DNA from 4 places in the Streptomyces sp. NPDC058758 genome. Region 3 is predicted to be linked to each of the others. Evidence: riboswitches for the same ligand, from Rfam matches in the RefSeq annotation. Region 3 holds a riboswitch; each other region holds the start of a gene.

Region 1 (5,576 bases), on a different contig from region 3:
GAGGAGCTGCTCCGCTACGACGGGCCGGTCGAGCTGGCGACCTGGCGGTACGCGACGACCGCCCTCACGATCGGCGGGCAGGCGATCCCGGCCGGCGACCCGGTCCTCGTGGTGCTCGCGGCGGCCGACCGAGACCCGGACCGCTTCGGCGCCCCGGACACCCTCGACCTCGCCCGCGGCGACAACCAGCACCTCGGGTACGGCCACGGCATCCACTACTGCCTGGGCGCGCCGCTCGCCCGCCTGGAGGGGCAGACCGCGCTCGCCACCCTGCTGACCCGTCTGCCGGACCTGCGACTTGGCGCCGATCCGGACGAACTCCGGTGGCGCGGCGGGCTCATCATGAGGGGATTGCGCACGCTTCCGGTGGAGTTCACCCCTTCCGCACCCCCGCGGGAAGGGTGACGTCGCGTCAGAAATGTGATCTTCGCGTGATCGCGAAGCCATCGACTTGTGACGGACGTTCGAATGCGGCTACGTTCGCGCCAACGTTCGGCCCCACCCCGGCCGTCCCCGCAGTCCCCGCCGTCACGCGAAAGGCCCCGACATGCTTTCCGGAAACGGACGACACCGTCGACCCCGCCAGGCTCCCGCGATCGTCGTCACCGCCGGAGTGACCGGATCCGCCCTGGCGCTGCCGCTGCTCGCCACCGGCTCCGCCTCCGCCGCCGACGCGGCCACCTGGGACCGGGTCGCCGCCTGCGAGTCCGGCGGCCAGTGGAGCGCCAACTTCGGCAACGGCGCGTACGGCGGCCTCCAGATGACCCAGGAGGCGTGGGAGCGCCACGGCGGACTCGCGTACGCCCCCAGCCCGGACCTCGCCAGCCGCGCCCAGCAGATCGCGATCGCCGACGAGGCGCTCGCCTCCGGCAGCACCGACTGGGCCACCTGCGCCCCCATCGCGGGCCTGGAGAACGACGGCGTGGCCACCGGCGTCCAGCCGGGCCCCGCCGTCCAGCAGGAGGACGAGGGCGGAGTGGCGCCCGAGTCGAACCGGACCGGCGGCACGGCCGTCGCCACGGCGCCGGAGCGGGATGCCGGGGCCGGGCACGCCCCCGGTGTGCGGGAGAAGGCGGAGAAGGCCGCGGAGGAGGCGGAGACCACCACCGCCCCGGCGAAGCCCGCCGCCCCCACCGGCTCCGCCACGACCCCGGCCCCCACGGGCACGGGCACGGCCACGCCGCCGGCGGCGGGCACCGCCCCGACCGCTCCCGGCAGCACCGCCCCGACCGCTCCGGACGCCTCCACGGGCACCCCGGTGACGCCCGGCACGCCCGGAACCCCCGTCACGCCTCCGGACGCCTCGGAGACCCCCCTGGCGCCCACCACCCCCGTGACCCCCGGTACGGACGGGGCTGACGCGCCGTCGGCCACGACCGGCACCGGCAAGCACCGGGGCGAGGCGGCACCGGAGGAAACCGGCGTAACGGACACCAGTGCGGAATCCGGTCGTCATGCCGCAGCATCGGACAAGGTCTCCTCAACCCCCTTCAAGTCGGACGCAAGTGACGCCTACACCGTGCGGCCGGGTGACAGCCTGTCGGAGATTGCGCAGGAGAACGATCTTGCCGGCGGCTGGGACGCCCTCTATGACGCCAACCGCCAGACGGTCGGAGCCGATCCTGACCTCATCATCCCTGGTCAGAGCCTTGAGTTGACGACCCCTCCGCTGGAGAAGTGAGGACGTTTCAGGGGCGTATGTCCGATTTTGGGAAAGTGAGACATGGGTCTCTTCGTCCCAACTGGCGTGTCACGTCCGCAAACTTTGCTCCCGTCAGGCCTCACCTGCGCAAACGAGGTCTGACGGTGTGCAAGTAAGGGCGTTTTGTCCGTCGTGAGCCTCTTTGAACTTCGAGCACCTGTGTGTCTACGGTCGTGACCGCTCGCCACCGCGGGCCCCGTCGACCGAAACGCCGAGTCCTGCCGTCGGCCGTCGGGAACTGTCGTCGCGAAAGCGCCGCAGGCAGGAGTGGGGGACCCAAGGTTTGCGCCGGTCCCGGCCGTCGAGACGGACGGCCGACGACCGGCTAGGGGTGAAGCCGCGCGCAAGGACGCGCGGCCGGGCGAACTCTTCCGGCCCGAACCCGACAGCTCACCTCACAGGCGTCGGTAGAAGAGGAAACTCCATGCTGTTCTCCGGCACGGGCAAGCGTCGTCGTCCCTCCAAGGCCACCCGCGTCGTCGCCCTCGTCGGCGTCACCGGTGCGGCCGTCGCCGCCCCGCTGATGGCCGCCGGCACCGCCTCGGCCGCCACCGCCTCCGAGTGGGACCGCGTCGCCCAGTGCGAGTCCGGCGGCAACTGGTCGATCAACACCGGCAACGGCTACTACGGCGGCCTCCAGTTCTCGGCCTCCACCTGGGCCGCGTACGGCGGCACCGCCTACGCCCCCACCGCCAACCAGGCCAGCAAGTCGCAGCAGATCGCCGTCGCCGAGAAGGTCCTCGCGGGCCAGGGCAAGGGCGCGTGGCCGAGCTGCGGCGTGGGCCTCTCCGGTGCCTCGTACGACGGCGGCTCCGCCGAGGCTGCCGCCCCGCAGCAGAGCGCCCCGCAGCAGCAGAGCGCCCCGAAGCGCACCGCCGAGCAGCCCGCCAACCGCAGCGAGCAGCGCCAGGCCCCGAAGCGGAGCGTCCAGGCCGCTCCGAAGGCCGCCGCCAAGAAGACCGTCACCACCCCGACCGGCAAGACGGTCAAGAAGGGCGACGGCGAGTACAAGGTCACGGCCGGCGACACCCTCAGCAAGATCGCCGCGGCGCAGGGCGTCCAGGGCGGCTGGGCGAAGCTCTTCGAGCTCAACAAGGACGTCGTCGAGAACGCCGACCTGATCTACCCGGGCCAGCAGCTCCACCTGAAGTGAGCCCCGCGGCACCCGTGAGTCCGGCGGCTCACCGGTGCCCGACGACCCTCCCGCGGTGACCACCCCGGTCCCGAGCCCTCCCCCCGGGGGCCCGGAACCGGGGTTCTGCCGTTACCGTCCAGTAGATCCCGGGTCTTTCGTCCCCCACTGCGTGCTCTTGGGCCCTTTTTCGTCCCAGGGGACGGGCGGTCGGCTGGCCGGAGCGCCCGAGCCGGTTAGGCTCTTGTCGCAAGGCGAACGAGACCTTGCGACCCATGCGTCACACCTAGCGTCACATCCCAGAAGGAGATGCTCGTGCCGTCCATCGACGTCGTCGTAGCCCGGGAAATCCTGGACTCCCGAGGCAACCCCACGGTCGAGGTCGAGGTCGGCCTCGACGACGGCAGCACCGGCCGTGCTGCCGTGCCGTCCGGTGCCTCCACCGGTGCGTTCGAGGCCCTGGAGCTCCGCGACGGTGACCAGAACCGCTACCTCGGCAAGGGTGTCGAGAAGGCCGTCCTCGCCGTCATCGAGCAGATCGGCCCGGAGCTCGTCGGCTACGACGCCACCGAGCAGCGCCTGATCGACCAGGCCATGTTCGACCTGGACGCCACCCCGGACAAGTCGTCGCTCGGCGCCAACGCCATCCTCGGCGTCTCCCTCGCCGTCGCGCACGCCGCCTCCGAGGCCAGCGACCTCCCCCTCTTCCGCTACCTGGGCGGCCCGAACGCGCACCTGCTGCCCGTTCCGATGATGAACATCCTCAACGGCGGGTCGCACGCCGACTCCAACGTCGACATCCAGGAGTTCATGATCGCCCCGATCGGCGCGGAGTCCTTCTCCGAGGCGCTGCGCTGGGGCACCGAGGTCTACCACACCCTCAAGTCCGTCCTGAAGACCAAGGGCCTCTCCACCGGCCTCGGCGACGAGGGCGGCTTCGCCCCGAACCTCGGCTCCAACCGCGAGGCGCTCGACCTCATCCTGGAGGCCATCAAGCAGGCCGGCTACGTGCCCGGCAAGGACGTCGCCCTCGCCCTGGACGTCGCCGCCTCCGAGTTCTACAAGGACGGCAAGTACCTCTTCGAGGGCAAGGAGCGCTCCGCCGCCGAGATGACGGAGTACTACGAGGAGCTCGTCTCCGCGTACCCGCTCGTCTCCATCGAGGACCCGCTGTTCGAGGACGACTGGGCCGGCTGGAACGTCATCACCGAGAAGCTCGGCGACAAGGTCCAGCTCGTCGGCGACGACCTCTTCGTCACCAACCCGGAGCGCCTGGCCCGCGGCATCGAGGAGAAGTCCGCGAACGCCCTGCTCGTCAAGGTCAACCAGATCGGCTCGCTGACCGAGACCCTGGACGCCGTCGAGCTCGCCCAGCGCAACGGCTTCAAGTGCATGATGTCCCACCGCTCCGGCGAGACCGAGGACGTCACCATCGCCGACCTCGCCGTCGCCACCAACTGCGGCCAGATCAAGACCGGCGCCCCGGCCCGCTCCGAGCGCGTCGCCAAGTACAACCAGCTGCTGCGCATCGAGGAGATCCTCGACGACGCCGCGGTCTACGCCGGCCGCAGCGCCTTCCCGCGCTTCAAGGGCTGATCGCGGGGGCCGACCGGCCCCGGCACCGCAGTTCCGTCCGTCCCCGCACCCGGTCCCGTACCGTGTGCGGGGACGTACGTGTGACCAGGGGAGGCGACACCGCATGGCCGTGAAGAACGGGGACCGGTTCTCCACCGCGACCCGGATCAGGCTGCTCGGCGAGCAGACCGCGGCCCGCGTCTACCGCTCCCAGACCCGCCGCCAGGCCCGGCGCTCCCGGCTCACCGGCCGCGCCGCCTTCCTCGCCCTGGTCGTCTGCTCCCTCGTCGTCGCCCTCGCCTACCCCATAAGGAGCTACGTCTCCCAGCAGGGCGAGATCGAGGAACAGGAGCGCAGGGCCGCCGAGGCGGCACAGCGGGTCGAGGAGCTGAGGGACGAGAAGGCCCGCCTCCAGGACCCGGCCTACGTCCGCCGCCTCGCCCGCGAGCACCTCCACTACGTGCTCCCCGGCGAGACCGGCTTCACCGTGAACGACCCCGGGGCGTCCGACCGCCCCCGCGCCGACCAGGGCACGGCCGACCGGCCCTGGTACGACAACCTCTGGGACGGCGTCGACAACGCCGACCGCCACTGACCGACCCGACTCAGGATCCACGATGGAAACGCCCCCTCCGCAGACCGAACGCACCGAGCCCACCGAGGCGGACGTCGCCGCCTTCGAGGCCCAGCTGGGCCGGCCGCCGCGCGGCCTGCGCGCCATCGCGCACCGCTGCCCCTGCGGCAACCCGGACGTCGTCGAGACCGCGCCCCGGCTGCCCGACGGCACCCCCTTCCCGACCACGTACTACCTCACCTGCCCCCGGGCGGCCTCGGCCATCGGCACCCTGGAGGCCAACGGGGTCATGAAGGAGATGCAGGCCCGGCTCGCCACCGACCCCGAGCTGGCCGCCGCCTACCGCGCCGCGCACGAGGACTACCTCGCCCGCCGCGACGCCATCGAGGTCCTGGAGGGCTTCCCCAGCGCCGGCGGCATGCCCGACCGCGTGAAGTGCCTGCACGTCCTCGTCGGCCACTCGCTGGTCGCCGGCCCGGGCGTCAACCCCTTCGGCGACGAGGCCCTGGCGATGCTCCCCGAGTGGTGGGCCAAGGGCCCCTGCGTGAACCCGTGCGCGGACAGGGAAGACCGGGAAGAGGGGAAGGGCGAGT
Region 2 (5,576 bases), on a different contig from region 3:
CAAGGCCCTGCACGACGTCCTCGACGCGGACCTCCCCGACCTCACCCGCTTCGACTGCCCGCCGCTGCCCGGCCTCCTCGCCGAGCGGCTGCTTGCCCACAGCCCCCACCTCGACCGGGTCTTCTTCGGCAACAGCGGCACCGAGGCCGTCGAGACCGCGCTGAAGTTCGCCCGGTACGCCACCGGCCGGCCGAGGGTCGTCTACTGCGACCACGCCTTCCACGGGCTCACCACCGGCGCCCTCTCCGTCAACGGCGAGAAGGGCTTCCGGGCGGGCTTCGACCCGCTGCTGCCGGACACGCCGATCGCGCTCGGCGACCTCGACGCGCTGGAGCGCGAGCTCCGCGGGGGCGACGTGGCCGCCTTCGTGGTCGAACCGATCCAGGGCAAGGGCGTGCGGGAGGCGCCGCCCGGCTTCCTCGCCGCCGCGCAGGAGCTGCTGCACCGGCACGGGGCGCTGCTGATCGCCGACGAGGTGCAGACCGGCCTCGGCCGGACCGGCGACTTCTACGCGTACCAGCACGAGGAGGGCGTCGAGCCGGACCTGGTGTGCGTGGCGAAGGCGCTCTCCGGCGGCTACGTGCCGGTCGGCGCCACCCTCGGCAAGGACTGGATCTTCAAGAAGGTCTACTCCTCCATGGACCGGGTCCTGGTCCACTCGGCCAGCTTCGGGGCCAACGCCCAGGCGATGGCGGCGGGGCTCGCGGTGCTGTCGGTGATGGAGTCCGAGGGGACCGTCGCGCACGTGCGGCGGGTCGGCGGGCTCCTGAAGGGGCGCCTGGAGGCGCTGGTGCCCCGCTACGAGCTGCTGCACGAGGTCCGCGGCCGGGGGCTGATGATCGGCATCGAGTTCGGCCGGCCCAGCTCGCTGGGGCTGCGCGGGCGGTGGGCGATGCTCCAGGCGGCCCGCAAGGGGCTCTTCGCCCAGATGGTGGTGGTCCCGCTGCTCCAGCGGCACCGGATCCTCACCCAGGTCTCCGGGGACCACCTGGAGGTGATCAAGCTGATCCCGCCGCTGGTGATCGACGAGGCGGACGTGGACCGCTTCGTCACCGCCTTCACGGCGGTCATGGAGGACGCCCACGGCGGCGGCGGGCTGCTGTGGGACTTCGGGAAGACGCTGGTCAAGCAGGCGGTCGCCCAGCGCTGAGCCGTCGCGCCGCCGCGGGTTTTGCCTCTGGGGCAAGAAACTTGCCTCAGAGGCACGTTCCTGGCGGAATGGACGCATGGACCACGTCCCCCGGGGCTCCACCCCGGAAACCGCCGCTCCCGACATCGTGCCGGACGTCGCCCCGCAGCTGCGGGCCCTGCGCCGGCGCCGGGGGCTCACCCTGGAGGCGGCCGCCCAGCGGGCCGGGCTCTCCCCGGCGCACCTCTCGCGCCTGGAGACCGGCAACCGGCAGCCCTCGCTGCCGATGCTGCTGGCCCTCGCCCGCATCTACGGTACGACGGTCGCCGAGCTGCTGGGGGAGACCCCGCTCGAACGCGACCCGGTGATCCGGGCCGACCGCTCCGACCCGGTCGAGGCCGACGGCTGGATCTACCGGCAGGCCGGCGGCGCCGGCCGGGCCATGCAGTGCCTGCGCGTCCACGTGCCGTACGCCACCCGGGCCGACATCGTGCGCGTCCACCCCGGCGAGGAGTGGCTGCACGTCCTCGAAGGGCAGGTCCGGCTCGCCCTCGGCGAGACCGTGCACCTCCTCGACCCGGGGGACAGCGCGCACTTCGACTCCCTCACCCCGCACCGGATCGGCGCGGCCGGCCGCGCCGGCGCCGAGGTGCTGTTCGTCCACACGCTCCTGCAGAGCCCCGCCGCCGAGCTGTGCCTGGGCGGCGGCGCCCCGCACTCCCGCTGAGCCCCGAAGGGTTGGCCGAGATGTCCGAGAAGTCAGTCAAGTCCGAGAAGTCCGCCCCGGTCACCGGCGAGGAGCGCGGCGAGGGGAAGTTCCCCAAGGGGCTGGTGCTCCGCCTCTTCGCCTACCTGATCGCCGGTCACCTCTTCGCCGGGTTCCTCTACCTGCTCTTCATGCTCGGCGGCCAGAACCAGTAGCCGCCGCGGCCGGGACGCGCGGGCTCACCCCTCGGTGAGGAACCGCTCCCGCAGGCGCTCGCGGGTGCCGGGCGCCAGCTTCAGCCCCTCCGCGAGGTAGACGTCCACGGAGCCCCAGGTCGCGTCGATCGTCTCGAAGGCGGCCCGCAGGTACTCCACCCGCGCGTCGAAGAGCGGGCTCAGCAGCTCCATCACCTCGGGCGCCATCGCGTCCCGGGCGGTGGAGCTGCGGCGCACCTTGTAGCGGCGGTGCGGCGCGTCGGACTTCACGTAGTCCGCCTCGATGGCGCCGCGCTCCACGCCGAGCGCGAGCAGGGTGATCGCGATGGAGAGCCCGGCGCGGTCCTTGCCGGCCGCGCAGTGCATAAGGGCCGGGACGGAGTCCTCGGCGAGCGCGTGCAGGACCCGGCTGTGCTCGGCGGTCCGCTCCACGACCATCCGGCGGTACGAGGAGGTCATCCGCTCCGCCGCCCTGCCGTCGCCCAGCAGGCCCCGCAGCGTGTCGAGGTCGCCCTCGCGGACCATCCGCCAGAACTCCTTGCCGTCGGCCGGGTCGCTCAGGGGTATGTTCACGTTCCGCACGCCCGGGAGCTCGACGTCCGGCCCCTCCACCTTGGCGTCCGCCGCGTTGCGGAAGTCGAAGATCGTGTGCAGGCCGAGGCCGGCGAGGAAGGCCGCGTCGGACTCGGTGGCGTCGGCGAGGTGGCCGCTGCGGAAGAGGGTGCCGGGCCGGACCGTCCGCCCGTCGGTCGTCGGCAGGCCGCCCACGTCCCGGAAGTTGCGGACCTCCGCGAGCTCGGGCTCGCCGGGTTCGAGGGGCTGGACCTGCGGCAACTGCTGCGTCACGGATGCTCCTGGGGGTAGGCGTTCGGGGGGCCGGGACGGGATCGGTTCCCCTCGCAATCATCCCGGCGCGCGGGGCGCGGCGCACCCCCCTGACCGGTAATGGGCGATCTGTCCGTATTGGAGTGACTTGGCGTAAGCCGCCCTGGTTGAGGGGGAGATGGGATTCTCCGCGTGAGCAGGGTCATAGAAGTGACGGATCGTGCCCGACCGCCCGGTCCAATCCCCCTCCCCGAAAAGGGATTCGAGGGTCCGTCATCGACGGAGGGTGACCGGAATTCCGGGCCCGAAGATCGCCCCGGAATGCCCGGGGAATTCCGCGGCTTGTTCGCGCCGACCCCGCTCGTCTAGCGTCGCCGTCAATCCGGTCGGACCGCCTAGTCCTGCCACCGCCCGGAATTCGATCCCATCCCGACGTGGCAGGAGCGGGGGACCCAGGGAAGTACGCCGGTCCCGCGACGCAGGACGGCTAGGGGTGAAGCCGCGTGAGAACGCGGCCGGACATCTCCAGTCCGAACCCGACAGCTCACCTCGCAGGCGCCGGAGAGGAATTCGCCATGCCCGCGAACGGTAAGCACCGCCGCAAGAAGTCCACCTTCCTCACCCGTGGCCTCGTCGCCGCCGGCACCGGTGGCGCCGTCGTCGCCCTGCCGCTCATCGGCGCCACCGGCGCCCACGCCGCCGAGCAGGCCGCCCCGGCCGCCGCCTCCGGCGCCGTGGTGACCGCCGCCTCGCAGGTCCGGGCCCAGGCCGCCGCCGCCCCGGCCGCGCAGACCGCCGCCCCGACGACGTACTCCGTCGTCGCCGGCGACTACCTGTCCAAGATCGCCGCCGACCACGACGTCGACGGCGGCTGGCAGAAGCTCTACGCCGACAACCGCCAGGTCGTGGGCGAGGACCCCTCGCTCATCCTCCCGGGCATGAAGCTCACCCTCGGCGGCAAGAACACCGCCAAGGCCGCCCCCAAGGCCGCCGCCCCCGCCCAGACCGCCCCCAAGGCCAAGGCGAAGGCCACGAAGAAGGCCGCGCCCGCCGGTGAGCAGACCCGCGCCTCGCGCTCCGCCGAGCGCGCCGCGGCCCCGGCCGCCGCCCAGTCCTCCGGCTCCTCCGCGCAGGCCGCCTCCTCCGGCTGGGTCGCCCCGGTCGCCGGCGGCATCTCCACCTCGTACCGCACCGCCGGCGCCATGTGGTCCTCCGGCTACCACACCGGCACCGACTTCATCGCCTCCTCCGGCACCACCGTCCGCGCCGTCGGCGCCGGCACGGTCGTCTCCGCCGGCTGGAGCGGCGCCTACGGCAACGAGGTCGTCATCAAGCACGCCGACGGCAACTACTCGCAGTACGCCCACCTCTCCTCCCTCGCCGTCTCCGCCGGCCAGTCGGTGAGCGGCGGCCAGCAGATCGGCCTCTCCGGCTCCACCGGCAACTCGACCGGCCCGCACCTGCACTTCGAGATCCGCACCTCGCCGAGCTACGGCTCGGACGTCGACCCGCTGGCCTACCTGCGCCAGCACGGCGTCTCGATCTGATCCGTCCGGCGTAACGCCCCGGGGCGAAGGCCCGGCACACCGTGCCGGGCCTTCGCCCTATTCCGGCTTGGCAAACTCTTTATCGGTGGCATATATCACCCGCCGTCAACCCCTCCTTACGGTCGCGTAGGTCACATCCGAAAAGGAAGGATGTGCTTCCGTGGCAGACGATTCGAGAGCAACAGAAAAGAACGTGTTCGGGGCGGTCGGGGGATTCGGGTCGTACGCGGCGATCGGTGACAGCTTCACCGAGGGCGTCGGCGACCCGGGACCGGACGGGACCTACGTCGGCTGGGCGGACCGCTTCGCGGTGCTCCTCGCCGACCAGCTGCCGGACCACGAGGAGTTCCGCTACGCCAACCTGGCGGTCCGCGGCCGCCTCCTCGACCAGATCGTGGCCGAGCAGGTCCCCCGGGCGAAGGAGCTCGCCCCCGACCTGGTCACCTTCTGCGCGGGCGGCAACGACATCATCCGCCCCGGCACCGACCCCGACGACGTCGCCGAGCGCTTCGAGCGGGCCGTGCGGGACCTCACCTCCGCCGTCGGCACCGTCATGGTGACCACCGGCTTCGACACGCGCGACGTGCCCGTGCTCAAGCACCTGCGCGGCAAGATCGCCACCTACACGGCCCACGTCCGCGCCATCGCCGACCGCTACGACTGCCCGGTCCTCGACCTGTGGTCGCTGCGGTCCGTCCAGGACCGGCGCGCCTGGGACGACGACCGGCTGCACCTCTCGCCCGAGGGCCACACCCGGGTCGCGCTGCGCGCCGCCCAGGTCCTCGGCCTCCCGGTGCCGGCCGACCCGGACCAGGCGTGGCCCCCGCTGCCCGCCCGCGGTCCGCTGGAGGTCCGCCGCGACGACATCCACTGGGCGCGCGAGTACCTGGTGCCGTGGATCGGGCGGCGGCTGCGCGGCGAGAGCTCCGGCGACCACGTCGAGGCCAAGCGCCCCGACCTCATGCCCCTGTAGCACCCGTCCGGCCGGCGGGGATCCGCTCCAGGACCCCGCCGGCGAAGACGTCGTACAGCGGCAGCGTCTCCAGATGGACGTAGCCGATGTGGCAGTCGCAGACGGCGAGCGGGCAGGCCCGCGGCCGCAGCGCGGCACGGTACGAACCGTCGTACAGGTTGCCCAGCTCGGTCCGGACGAA
Region 3 (5,576 bases):
CGTCGAAGCTGGGGCGGCGCGCCTTCGCCCGGATCTGCGGCCTCGAACAGGTCGACCTGCTGGTGACCGACACCGGGATCGACCCGGGGACGGCGGAGCGGCTGACCGAGGCGGGACTCCGGGTCCACACCGTCTGACGCCGCCTCACCCCGCCCATTGGTCGTACCGCATACCAATTCCCCTCCTGGTCGGACCAGGGTGAACGCATCGGGTCCGGCTGTTCACCAAGCCCTTACCGCACGGGCGTATACCTTTGGGCGCCGCTCCCCCATCATGTCTGCCGACGTGCCCGCGGGGCACACCGTGACAGGAGGGGCGGGGCATGCTTCCCATCAGCCGCAGGGGGTTCGTCGGGATCGGCGCGGGGCTCGGGGCCGGGCTCGTCACGGGGGCCGCGCTGCCCCCGGCGACGGCCTCGGCCGCCGCGCGGGCCGCGACCGGCACCCTGACCGACGTCCGTCACGTGGTGATCCTCATGCAGGAGAACCGCAGCTTCGACCACTACTTCGGCACGCTCCGCGGCGTGCGCGGCTTCGGCGACCGGGCGGCGGGCAACATCCCCGGCGGCTGGAGCACCTTCCAGCAGCCGAACTGGGGCGGCCGGCAGTTCCCGTGGAAGCTGAGCGACACCCCGCCGGCCGGCGGGGCCGACGGCGAGACGCTCGCCCAGTGCAACGGCGACCTGCCGCACAGCTGGACCTCGCAGCACGCCGCCTGGAACAAGGGCCGGCTCGACAACTGGGTGACGGGCGTGGGCAACACCCGGACGCTGGGACACCTGGACCGCGAGGACATCCCCTTCCACCACGCGCTCGCCGACCACTACACGGTCTGCGACGCGTACTTCTGCTCGGCGCTCAGCGCCACCGGCCCCAACCGGACCTTCCTGTGGAGCGGAAAGATCGACGGTTCCAGCAAGGACGGCGGGGACGAGTCGGGCCTGACCTGGGAGACGTACGCGGAGGCGCTCCAGCGGGCCGGGGTGAGCTGGAAGGTCTACCAGAACGCCCAGGACAACTACGGCGACAACGGCCTCGCGTACTTCAAGCGGTTCACCGACGCCCGGCCCGGCGACCCGCTGTACGACCGGGGCATGGCCTCGGTCCCGAAGGCCACCGGCTCGACCCCGGACGACATCGCCGCCGCGATCCGCGCCGACGTCCTCGCCGGGACGCTGCCGCAGGTGTCGTGGGTGGTGGCGAACGAGGCGTTCTCCGAGCACCCGTACGCCCCTCCCGGCGACGGCGCGCACTTCGTCGACCTGGTCTACCGCGCCCTGGCGGCGAACCCCGAGGTCTTCGACGCGACCGTGATGATCCTCAACTACGACGAGAACGACGGCTTCTTCGACCACGTGCCGCCGCCCGTCGCCCCGCCCGGCACCCCGGGCGAGTACCTCGACGGCGTGCCGATCGGCCTGGGCTTCCGGGTGCCGATGCTGGTCATGTCGCCGTGGACGCGCGGCGGCTGGGTCAGCTCGGAGGTCTTCGACCACACCTCGGTGCTCCGCTTCCTGGAGACCTGGACCGCCGCCCTCGGCACCCCGGCGGCCTGCCCGAACATCAGTGCCTGGCGGCGGAGGGTGACCGGCGACCTCACCGGCGTCTTCGACTTCGCCCACCCGGTGTACGGGGTCCCCGCCGGCCTCCCGTCGACGGCGAAGGTCATCGGCATGTCCACCTGCGGCCCGCTCCCGAACCCCGCGCCGCAGAACAACGCGCTGCCCGTCCAGGAGCCCGGCACCCGCCCGGCGCGGGCCCTGCCCTACCAGCCGAACGGCAACCTCGACCGCTTCGAGTTCGGCGCGGCGGGCAAGATCCTCGCCTGGTTCTCCATGAGCAACCTGGGCCCGCAGGCCCGCCGGGCCGCCCACTTCTCGATCCACCCGCACCAGCACCGGGACACCGCCGCCTGGCAGTACACGGTCGACCCCGGGACCACCGCCACCGACTACTTCAACATCGGGCTGGGCTCCGGCTCGGGGAAGTACGACCTCTCGATGATGGGCCCGAACCGCTTCCTGCGCCGGTTCGTCGGCGACGCCTCCAAGGCCGGCCGGGCGATCGAGGTGGCGGCGCGCTTCGCCACCGAACCCGGCACCGGGAAGACGGCGATCTGGTTCACGCTGACCAACGCCTCCGCCGGCCCGGTCACCTTCACCGTCCGCTCCAACGCCTACCGCACGGACGGCCCGTGGACGTACACCGTCCCGGCGGGCGCCGCCCGCGAGGACCACTTCAACGCGGTGGCGTACCAGGACGGCTGGTACGACTTCACGATCCTGGCCGACATCGACGGCACCTGGTCGCGCCGCTACACGGGCCACATCGAGACGGGGGCGCCGAGCGTCACCGGCTGACCGCCCGGCGCGCCCTCACCGCCCGGCCAGGGCCGCGCGCCGGATCGTGGCGTCGAGGAGCGCGAGCGCGTCCTGGGCGGTGCGGCCCGGGGCGCGGTTCCAGGGGCCGATGAGTCCGTGCCACCCGCGGGACCGCAGCTCGGTCATGATCCACGCGCCGGCCTCGTTCATGGTGGACGTGCTGCCGTGGCCGAGCCGGTGGGCGGCGAGCAGGGCGCCGCAGAGGCACCGGGCGCCCCGTGCGTCGCGGAGCTTGTACGGCGTGTTCTGCCATCCCCATTCGGTCAGCACCCGGCGCGCGTAGGCCAGGTGGACGGAGGGGAGCACGTCGGAGCGGCCGATCGCGCGCCAGAGGTGCAGCCGGTCCGGGAGGACGGCCCCGATCCGGCCGGGCAGCGGACGCTCGGCGGGCGGGGCCGGGGGCAGCGCGCCGAGCGCGTCGGCGACCAGCCGCTCCACGGGGACGGTGAGGAGGCTCCGCCACGCCTCGGAGACGGGGGCGGGGGTGGGGGCCGGGGCGGAGACGGCCACAGCCACGGGCTCGGCCTCGGCCCCGGGCTCGTGGGGAGAAGCGGGCAGGGACGGAAGCAGGCTCTCCCAGGCGGCGCTCTCGTAGAGGCGCGCCACCTCTCGGTCGAGCGCGTCGGGGTCGCGCGGCGGGGCGGGGGATGACATCCCCCCATCATGAGGGGCATATGACCTCTTTGCCCGGTATGCGCCATTCGCGCCGCCCTCTCGCCACCGACCCGCGCGAGCAAGGCATTACACCGCAGAATTCCCCTAAATTCGCGAGCTTCCCTATTCGGACATTGCGCACCCCGTGACGCGACTCACTTTCCCCGCGCCGACGGCGGCTCCCCCTCCGTCACGAGCCGTGCGCCGCAAGGGATTCCGGAAGGGGAGCCGAAACGGTCGATCTTGAATTCCGCCGTTTCGATCTCCACCGTCCCTTTTCCCGCCCATTCGCATCTTGTTCCCCGCCGCATTTCTCGCCTACGGTCACCTCCATTCGAGCGGATCGCCGAATCCTGCCACCGCCCGAAAGACCTCCCATTTCACCCGACGGCAGGAGCGGGGGACCCACCACACCGCCGGTCCGGCACCACCGGAACGGCTCGGGGTGAAGCCGCGTGCGCGCGGCCGGACAGCTCCAGTCCGAACCCGACAGCTCACCTCGCAGGCGCCGGAGAGGAAACCGCCATGCCCGCTCACGGCAAGCACCGCCGTCCCCGACGCCGCCCCGTCTCCCGAGGTCTCGCCTTCGCGGGCACCGGCGGAGTCGCCCTCGCCCTGCCGCTGGTCGTCCCCGCCGCGGCGGGCGCCGCGCCCCTCCCCGAGTCCGCCGCACCGGCCGCAGTCGCCGCGCCGGCCGCACCGGCCACCGCCGTCACGAAGGCTCCGGCCGCTCCCACCGCCACCCGCGCGTACACCGTGGTGAAGGGCGACTCGCTTTCCCTGATCGCCCACCGAAAGGGAATTCAGGGCGGCTGGAAGTCGCTTTACCAGGCGAACAGGACGACCGTGGGTGACAATCCGTCACTCATTCACCCCGGCCTCGAACTGACGATTCGTCGGGATTCCGCGAAGGCCGCTCCCGCGCCCGAGCGGGCCGCCCGGAAGAGCGCCGCGAAGCCCGCCTCCACCGGTTCGGCCGAACGGGCGAGCCGCTCCTCCGCCCGCGCGGCGACCCCCGCCGTGCAGACCCGGGCCCAGGCCCAGACCCGGCCGGCCGCCGTCCAGGCCGCGGCCCCCGCCGCCGCGCCGCAGTACGCCGACAACCTCGACGGCTGGATCCGCGAGTCGCTGGACGTCATGGCCCGCTACGGCATCCCCGGCTCGTACGACGGCATCCTCCGCAACGTCCTGCGCGAGTCCTCCGGCAACCCCCGCGCCGTCAACCTCTGGGACTCCAACGCCGCGAAGGGCACCCCGTCGAAGGGCCTGCTCCAGGTCATCGACCCGACGTTCTCGGCCTACCACGTGCCGGGCACCTCGCTCGACCCGTACGACCCGGTCGCGAACATCACCGCCGCCTGCAACTACGCGGCCGACCGGTACGGCTCCATCGACAACGTCAACGGCGCCTACTGATCCCGCCCGTTCCCGGCCGCCCCGAAGCGGCCGGTGAACCAGTCCGCGGCGAGCGCCGCCACCTCCTCCAGGGCCCCCGGCTCCTCGAAGAGGTGGCCGGCGCCCGGCACGACCTCCAGCCGGCTCTCACACCGCAGCAGCGCTCCGGCCCGCCGGTTGAGGTCCAGGACGAGGTCGTCGCTCCCGCCGACGACCAGCAGGGTCGGGGCCCGGACCGCGGCGAGCCGCTCCCCCGCCAGATCGGGCCGGCCGCCCCGGGACACCACGGCGGCCACGTCGTCGTCCGGCTCCGCCGCCGCCCACAGCGCGGCGGCCGCGCCCGTACTCGCCCCGAAGTAGCCGCGCGGCAGGCCCTCGGTGGCGGGCCACCCGGCCGACCAGGCGGCGGCGCGGCCCAGCCGGCCGGCGAGCAGCGGGGTGTCGAAGACCCGTGCCCGGTCGGCGGCCTCGGCCTCCGTGAGCAGGTCGAAGAGGAGCGTCCCCAGCCCCGCCCGGTTCAGGGCCCCGGCGACCGCGCGGTTCCGGGGGCTGTGCCGGCCGCTGCCGCTGCCGTGCGCGAAGAGGACGAGCCCGGCCGCCCCGTCGGGCAGCGCCAGGTCGCCCCGCAGCTCCAGGTCGCCGACCGGGATCCGTACGGCCGTGTGCCGGACCGCCGGGCCGTGCGCGGCCCGGTTCCGGTCGAGCCGGTCCACCACCTCGGCGTCCGGCGTCTGGTCGAACTCGCGGTAGAACTGCCCGACCGCGTAGAACCCCTCCGGGGCGTGCACGGCGACCGCCTCGTCGGCCTCGCCCGCCAGCCGTGCCGTCCAGCCGTGCGGCGCCACCGGCACCGCCAGCACGATCCGGGCCGCGCCCCCTGCGCGCACCGCGCGGCAGGCGGCCAGCGCGGTCGCGCCGGTGGCGAGTCCGTCGTCGACGACCACCACCGTCCGCCCCTCCAGCGGCACCGGCCGGCGGCTGCCCCGGTAGAGCCGGGCCCGCTCGGCCATGACGGCCCGCTCCCGCTCCTCGACCGCCGCCAGGTCCCGCCCGGTCACGCCCGCGTCCCGCACGACCTGCTCGTTGACCACCCGGACGCCGCCCTCCCCGACGGCCCCCATGGCCAGCTCGGGCCGGCTCGGCACGC
Region 4 (5,576 bases), on a different contig from region 3:
GGGACGCGGGTGACGGGGACCCGGTGGCCGGGCGGGGCGCTGCCGCTGTGGCGGGCGCCCTTGACGACGACGACCGGCTTGACGGCGGCGGTGCGACGGGCGAGCCGGGTGAACTTGCGCGGGTTGCCGATCGACTCCAGGTAGAGGAGGACGACGTCGGTCGCGGGGTCGTCGTACCAGTGCTGGAGGACGTCGTTGCCGGAGACGTCCGCGCGGTTGCCGGCGGAGATGAAGGAGGAGAGGCCGGCCCCGCGCCGGTGCAGCCGGGCGAGCAGGGCGACGCCGATGGCGGCGGACTGGGTGAAGAGCCCGATGCGGCCGGCGGCGGGCATCTCGGGGGCGAGGGAGGCGTTGAGCCGGACGTCGTCGGCGGTGTCGATGATGCCGAAGGCGTTGGGGCCGATGATCCGCATGCCGTACGAGCGGGCCTGGCGGACCAGGGCCCGCTGCCGGGCGCGGCCCTCGGTGCCGCTCTCGGCGTATCCGGCGGAGAGGACGACCAGGCCCCGCACGCCGTGTTCGCCGCAGTCGGCGACGACCTCGGGGACCCGTTCGGCGGGGACGGCGACGACCGCGAGGTCGACGGGGGCGCCGACGGCCGCGACGGAGGGGAAGGCGGGCACGCCGTCGAGTTCGCCCTCGCCGTCGCCGAGCCCCGGGTTGACCGCGTACACCCGGCCCTTGAAGCCGGCGTCCAGCAGGTTCCGCAGGACGGTCCTGCCGACTCCGCCGGGGGCGCGCCCGGCGCCGACGACGGCGACCGATGCGGGGGCGAGGAGCCGCTGGACGGAGCGGGCCTCGGCGCGCTGCTCGCGGGCGCGCTGGACGGCGAGGGAGCGGTCGGTCGGCTCCAGGTCGAGGTGGAGGCGGACGGAGCCGTCCTCGAAGCTGCGCTTCTGGGTGTACCCGGCGTCCGTGAACACCTTGATCATCTTGGTGTTGGCGGGGAGCACCTCGGCGGCGAAGCGGCGGATGCCGCGCTCGCGGGCGACGGCCGCGATGTGTTCGAGGAGGGCGGAGGCGACGCCCCGGCCCTGGTGGGCGTCCTGGACGAGGAAGGCGACCTCGGCCTCGTCGGCGGGGAAGGAGGCGGGGCGGCCGAGGTCGTTGATCCGGTCGTAGCGGACGGTGGCGATGAACTCGCCGCCGACGGTGGCGGCGAGGCCGACCCGGTCGACGAAGTCGTGGTGGGTGAAGCGGTGGACGTCCTTGGCGGAGAGCCGGGGGTAGGGGGCGAAGAAGCGGTAGTACTTCGACTCGTCCGAGACCTGCTCGTAGAAGCTGACGAGCCGGTCCGCGTCGTCGGCGGTGATGGGCCGGATGCGCGCGGTGCCGCCGTCGCGGAGCACGACGTCTGCCTCCCAGTGGTCGGGGTAGGCGTGCTCCTCCGGGGCCGGGCGGCCGTCCGCTCCCCCGGCCGGTCCGCCGCCCGCTCCGCCGCCCGGTCCGTCCGGTCCGTCCGCCTGCTCCGACGCGCTCCGCATGGGCAAAGCCTACGGCCGGGGTGCGACACCGGCACCGCCCGCGCACCCACTCCTCTGCGGTGCACGGCTCGCGCGCCCTCCGCACCGCGTGCAAGGTAAGGAGGGCCGAACGTCGCACGGATGCGGGACGAAGGTCGGCAGGAGCACGCCGCACGCCGTGAGAGACTGGTCTAGACAACCGCTGAAGACCTGAAGGGCAACACCATGGCTGAGCGCCGCGTCAACGTCGGCTGGGCCGAGGGCCTGCACGCCCGCCCCGCCTCCATCTTCGTCCGTGCCGCCACGGCCTCCGGTGTCCCCGTGACCATCGCCAAGGCCGACGGCAACCCGGTCAACGCCGCGTCGATGCTCGCGGTGCTCGGCCTGGGCGCGCAGGGCGGCGAGGAGATCGTGCTCGCTTCGGACGCCGAGGGTGCCGAGGCCGCGCTGGAGCGCCTCGCCAAGCTGGTGGCCGAGGGCCTCGACGAGCTTCCCGAGACGGTCTGACCGGCGGGTCGATCCACGTCTTCTCGGTACGGCCGTGTTCCCGGAATTCCCGGCGGACACGGCCGTCCGGCATTTCCGGAGCCGTCCCGTTTTCTTTTTCGGGCAGCACGGAGGACGCCTCCGAATAGCTATTCTTTGTATACGGTGTCCGTGTTAATTCCGGGCACTCGCCGTGTTGACGGCATGTTGCGAAACCCTCACACGGCCCCGCTCGGGCCTTTTCAGCCGGTGCAGCGGGAGCGCGCGCTCGGCGTGCAGGGCGGTGAGCGCGCGGGCCCGCTCGGCGTCCCCGCGCGCGACGGCGTCGACGATCGCCCCGTGCTCGGCCCAGACGTCCACCGGCCGGTCCGGCAGGTCCACCGCGTACATCCAGGCGATCTTGTGGCGCAGCTGGGTGAGCAGCGCGGCGAGCGCCGGGCTGCCGGAGGCCTGCGCGAGGGTCTCGTGGAACCAGCCGCCGAGCGCCCTGAGGTCCTCGCCCTGCCCCCGGCGGGCCCGCTCCTGCCCCAGCCTGACCAGGCCGCGGAGCACCTTGAGGTGGGCGTCGGTGCGCCGCTGGGCGGCCCGGGCGGCGCCGAGCGGTTCGAGCAGCGCCCGTACGTCGAGGAGGTCGGCGGCCTCCTGTTCGGTGGGTTCGGCGACCTGGGCGCCCGCGTGGCGGCGGCTGACGACGAAGCCCTCGGACTCCAGGGTGCGCAGGGCCTCGCGGACCGGGACGCGGGAGACGCCGTAGCGGCGGGCGAGCTGGTCCTCGGTCAGCCGGCCGCCGCGCTCGAAGATCCCCGAGACGATGTCGTCCCGGATCGCCGTGCATACCGATTGCGCGGGAACCCGCATGTCCGACCTCCGCTTTCGCTCCGCGTGCACCGAATTCGAGCGGCGCTGTTTCCGCGACTCTATTGCAGTGTGCCGGAAATTCCGATGCCCCCTCGGAATTCGTCCTCCCCCGGGCGGCGGTCGCGCCGGTCCCCGGGCGACGAAAAGGCCCCGGCTCGGGGGAGCCGGGGCCTTTCCTGGGCGGGGTGGCGGGTCAGAGGCTGACGCCGCGGGCGCGCAGGTACGCGACGGGGTTGATGTCGGAGCCGTACTCGGCGGTGGTCCGGGCCTCGAAGTGGAGGTGCGGGCCGGTCGAGTTGCCGGTCGAGCCGGAGACGCCTATCTGCTGGCCGGGCTCGACGGACTGGCCGACGTAGACGCCGATGGACGACAGGTGGCCGTACTGGGTGTACGTGCCGTCGTTCATCCGGATCACGATGTTGTTGCCGTACGCGCCGCCCCAGCCGGCCTCGACGACGGTGCCGGAGCCGACGGAGACGACCGAGCTGCCGTAGGCGGCGTGGAAGTCGACGCCGGAGTGGCTGCCGGAGGACCAGAGGGAGCCGCCGGTCTTGTAGCCGGTGGAGACGTACGAGCCGGCGACCGGGAGGTTGAAGGAGGCGAGGCGGCGGCGCTCGGCCTCGCGGGCCGCGCGCTCCTTGGCCTCGCGGATCTCCTGGGCGCGGGCCTCGGCCTTGCGCTTCGCCTCGGCGCGCGCCTTGGCCCGGGCCTCGGCCTCGGCGGCCTCCCGCTCCTGGGCGGCGGCCTGCGCGCTGACCTGGTCGGCGAGGGACTCGTCGGCGATCACCTGGGTGAGGCCGGTGTCCTCGGCGGAGCGGTTGTCCGTGTCGGCGGCGAGCGCCGGGGAGGCGAGGGTGCCGACGACGCCGGTGGTGGCGAGGGCGGCCACGCCGGCGATGCCGGCGCTGCGGCGAGCCAGTCGGCTCGCACCACGGTGCTTCCCGGTGGCACGGGTGAACGCCAAGACGGTTCCTTTCCTTCCTTCTCGCCTACCGGGTTAGCTGACGGGTTCGGAGCAGGAAGGTCTCCTACGGGCCCCTCCGCGTGGCGAAGGCGTCCGATTCACCCCAGGGACTGCGTGGGTCCCCGGCTCCCCTGGCTCGCGCCTGACGGGGACTCGGCGATGCTGTCCGGGTGCCGCGGGTGCGGCGCGTGCGTCGGGTCGGACAGACGGACCGACGCTAGGCCGGACGGATCTCAATCGCCAAACAGACTCGCCCATTTGTAAGACATGCCACAGGGCATACGATCATCCTTGTCTCCATAACGGACAAAGCGGAGGTCGCCGGCGCTTCCGCGCATCGGGGACCTCCGCCGGAGCCGACGGCGGGTCAGCTCACCACGGTCACCTCGCCGATGCCGAGGGCCCGCACGGGCTCCTCGATCTGCGCCGCGTCGCCCACCAGGACGGTGACGAGCCGGTCCACCGGGAAGGCGCTGACGACCGCGGCCGTGGCCTCGACCGTGCCGGTCTCGGCCAGCCGCGCGTACAGCCGGGCCTGGTAGTCGTCCGGGAGGTGCTGCTCGACCTGGTCGGACAGCGTCGCGGCGACCGAGGCCGCGGTCTCGTACTTGAGCGGGGCCACGCCCACCAGGTTCTGCACCGCGACGTCCCGCTCGGCGTCGGTCAGACCGCCCTCGGCCAGGGTCCTGAGCACCTTCCACAGGTCGTCCAGGGCCGGGCCGGTGTTGGGGGTGTCGACCGAGCCGCTGATCGCGAGCATCGAGGCGCCGTGCCCCTCGCCGTCCGAGCGGAGCACCTGCCCGAAGGCGCGCACGCCGTACGTGTACCCCTTCTCCTCGCGCAGGACGGCGTCCAGACGCGACGTCAGGGTGCCGCCGAGGCAGTAGACGCCGAGGACCTGCGCGGCCCAGACGGCGTCGTGGCGGTCGGGGCCGATCCGGCCGATGAGCAGCTGGGTCTGGACGGCCCCGGGGCGGTCGACGATGACGACCCGTCCGGTGTCGTCGGCGGTGATCGGCGGCATCGGGCGCGGCGCGGCCGGCTTGCCGGTCCAGCCGCCGAGGGTCTCGGCGAGGACCTCGTCGAGGTCGACGCCGGTGAGGTCGCCGACGACGACCGCCGTGGCGGCGGCGGGCCGCACGTGCGCGTCGTAGAAGGCGCGGACGGCCTCGGCGTCGATGGCCTCCACCGTCTCCTTGGTGCCCTGGCGGGGCCGGGACATCCGGGAGGTGGCCGGGAACAGCTCCTTGTAGAGCTGCTTGGCCGCGCGCCGGCTGGGGTTGGCCGCCTCGTGCGGGATCTCGTCGAGGCGGTTGTCCACCAGGCGCTTGACCTCGTCGGCGTCGAAGGCCGGGGAGATCAGCGCCTCGGCGACCAGCCCGAGCGCCTTGCGGAGCCGGGAGACCGGCACCTCCAGGGAGACCCGGACGCCGGGGTGGTCCGCGTGCGCGTCGAGGGTGGCACCGCAGCGCTCCAGCTCGGCCGCGAACTCCTCGGCGCCGCGCTCGGTGGTCCCCTCGGAGAGGGCGCGCGCCATGATGGTGGCGACGCCGTCGAGCCCCTCGGGCTCGGCGTCCAGCGGCGCGTCGACGAAGATCTCGACGGCGACGACCTGCTGGCCGGGGCGGTGGCAGCGCAGCACGGTCAGGCCGTTGTCGAGCGCGCCGCGCTCGGGGGCCGGGAAGGCCCACGGCCTGGCCGCGCCGGCCTGCGGCTGCGGGTGGAACTCCATGCTGGTCAGAGACACGGCGGCGTCGGTCACTGGTCCGCTCCCTCTTCCTCGTCGCTGTTCTCGTCGGCTTCCG

What was found. Region 3 has a riboswitch for cyclic di-AMP ahead of ACFW6A_RS25805 (transglycosylase SLT domain-containing protein). Riboswitches for the same ligand answer to the same signal wherever they lie in the genome.
Positions count from the first base shown of each region.
Region 1: linked by a shared signal. The riboswitch ahead of ACFW6A_RS06770 (transglycosylase family protein) and the one ahead of ACFW6A_RS25805 (transglycosylase SLT domain-containing protein) in region 3 are both predicted to bind cyclic di-AMP.
Region 2: linked by a shared signal. The riboswitch ahead of ACFW6A_RS11240 (peptidoglycan DD-metalloendopeptidase family protein) and the one ahead of ACFW6A_RS25805 (transglycosylase SLT domain-containing protein) in region 3 are both predicted to bind cyclic di-AMP.
Region 4: linked by a shared signal. The riboswitch ahead of ACFW6A_RS33975 (M23 family metallopeptidase) and the one ahead of ACFW6A_RS25805 (transglycosylase SLT domain-containing protein) in region 3 are both predicted to bind cyclic di-AMP.

Region 1 is NZ_JBHYPS010000004.1:54,077-59,652, reverse strand. Features, by position in the region: gene ACFW6A_RS06780 (cytochrome P450) at 1-405, shown strand, start outside; gene ACFW6A_RS06775 (transglycosylase family protein) at 548-1,681, shown strand; cyclic di-AMP (ydaO/yuaA leader) riboswitch at 1,946-2,122, shown strand; gene ACFW6A_RS06770 (transglycosylase family protein) at 2,127-2,855, shown strand; gene eno (phosphopyruvate hydratase) at 3,144-4,430, shown strand; gene ACFW6A_RS06760 (septum formation initiator family protein) at 4,534-5,004, shown strand; gene ACFW6A_RS06755 (DUF501 domain-containing protein) at 5,027-5,576, shown strand, end outside; gene ACFW6A_RS06750 (Ppx/GppA phosphatase family protein) at 5,575-5,576, shown strand, end outside.
Region 2 is NZ_JBHYPS010000006.1:294,100-299,675, forward strand. Features, by position in the region: gene ACFW6A_RS11220 (aspartate aminotransferase family protein) at 1-1,150, shown strand, start outside; gene ACFW6A_RS11225 (helix-turn-helix domain-containing protein) at 1,227-1,856, shown strand; gene ACFW6A_RS11230 (DUF6126 family protein) at 1,877-2,050, shown strand; gene ACFW6A_RS11235 (tyrosine-protein phosphatase) at 2,075-2,896, opposite strand; cyclic di-AMP (ydaO/yuaA leader) riboswitch at 3,289-3,446, shown strand; gene ACFW6A_RS11240 (peptidoglycan DD-metalloendopeptidase family protein) at 3,451-4,422, shown strand; gene ACFW6A_RS11245 (SGNH/GDSL hydrolase family protein) at 4,583-5,395, shown strand; gene ACFW6A_RS11250 (STM4011 family radical SAM protein) at 5,382-5,576, opposite strand, start outside.
Region 3 is NZ_JBHYPS010000025.1:63,469-69,044, forward strand. Features, by position in the region: gene ACFW6A_RS25790 (DeoR/GlpR family DNA-binding transcription regulator) at 1-137, shown strand, start outside; gene ACFW6A_RS25795 (phosphocholine-specific phospholipase C) at 323-2,359, shown strand; gene ACFW6A_RS25800 (hypothetical protein) at 2,375-3,034, opposite strand; cyclic di-AMP (ydaO/yuaA leader) riboswitch at 3,369-3,555, shown strand; gene ACFW6A_RS25805 (transglycosylase SLT domain-containing protein) at 3,560-4,450, shown strand; gene ACFW6A_RS25810 (phosphoribosyltransferase family protein) at 4,444-5,576, opposite strand, start outside.
Region 4 is NZ_JBHYPS010000045.1:32,685-38,260, reverse strand. Features, by position in the region: gene ACFW6A_RS33990 (GNAT family N-acetyltransferase) at 1-1,484, opposite strand, end outside; gene ACFW6A_RS33985 (HPr family phosphocarrier protein) at 1,689-1,970, shown strand; gene ACFW6A_RS33980 (GntR family transcriptional regulator) at 2,124-2,807, opposite strand; gene ACFW6A_RS33975 (M23 family metallopeptidase) at 3,001-3,771, opposite strand; cyclic di-AMP (ydaO/yuaA leader) riboswitch at 3,780-3,940, opposite strand; gene ACFW6A_RS33970 (M16 family metallopeptidase) at 4,139-5,503, opposite strand; gene ACFW6A_RS33965 (pitrilysin family protein) at 5,530-5,576, opposite strand, start outside.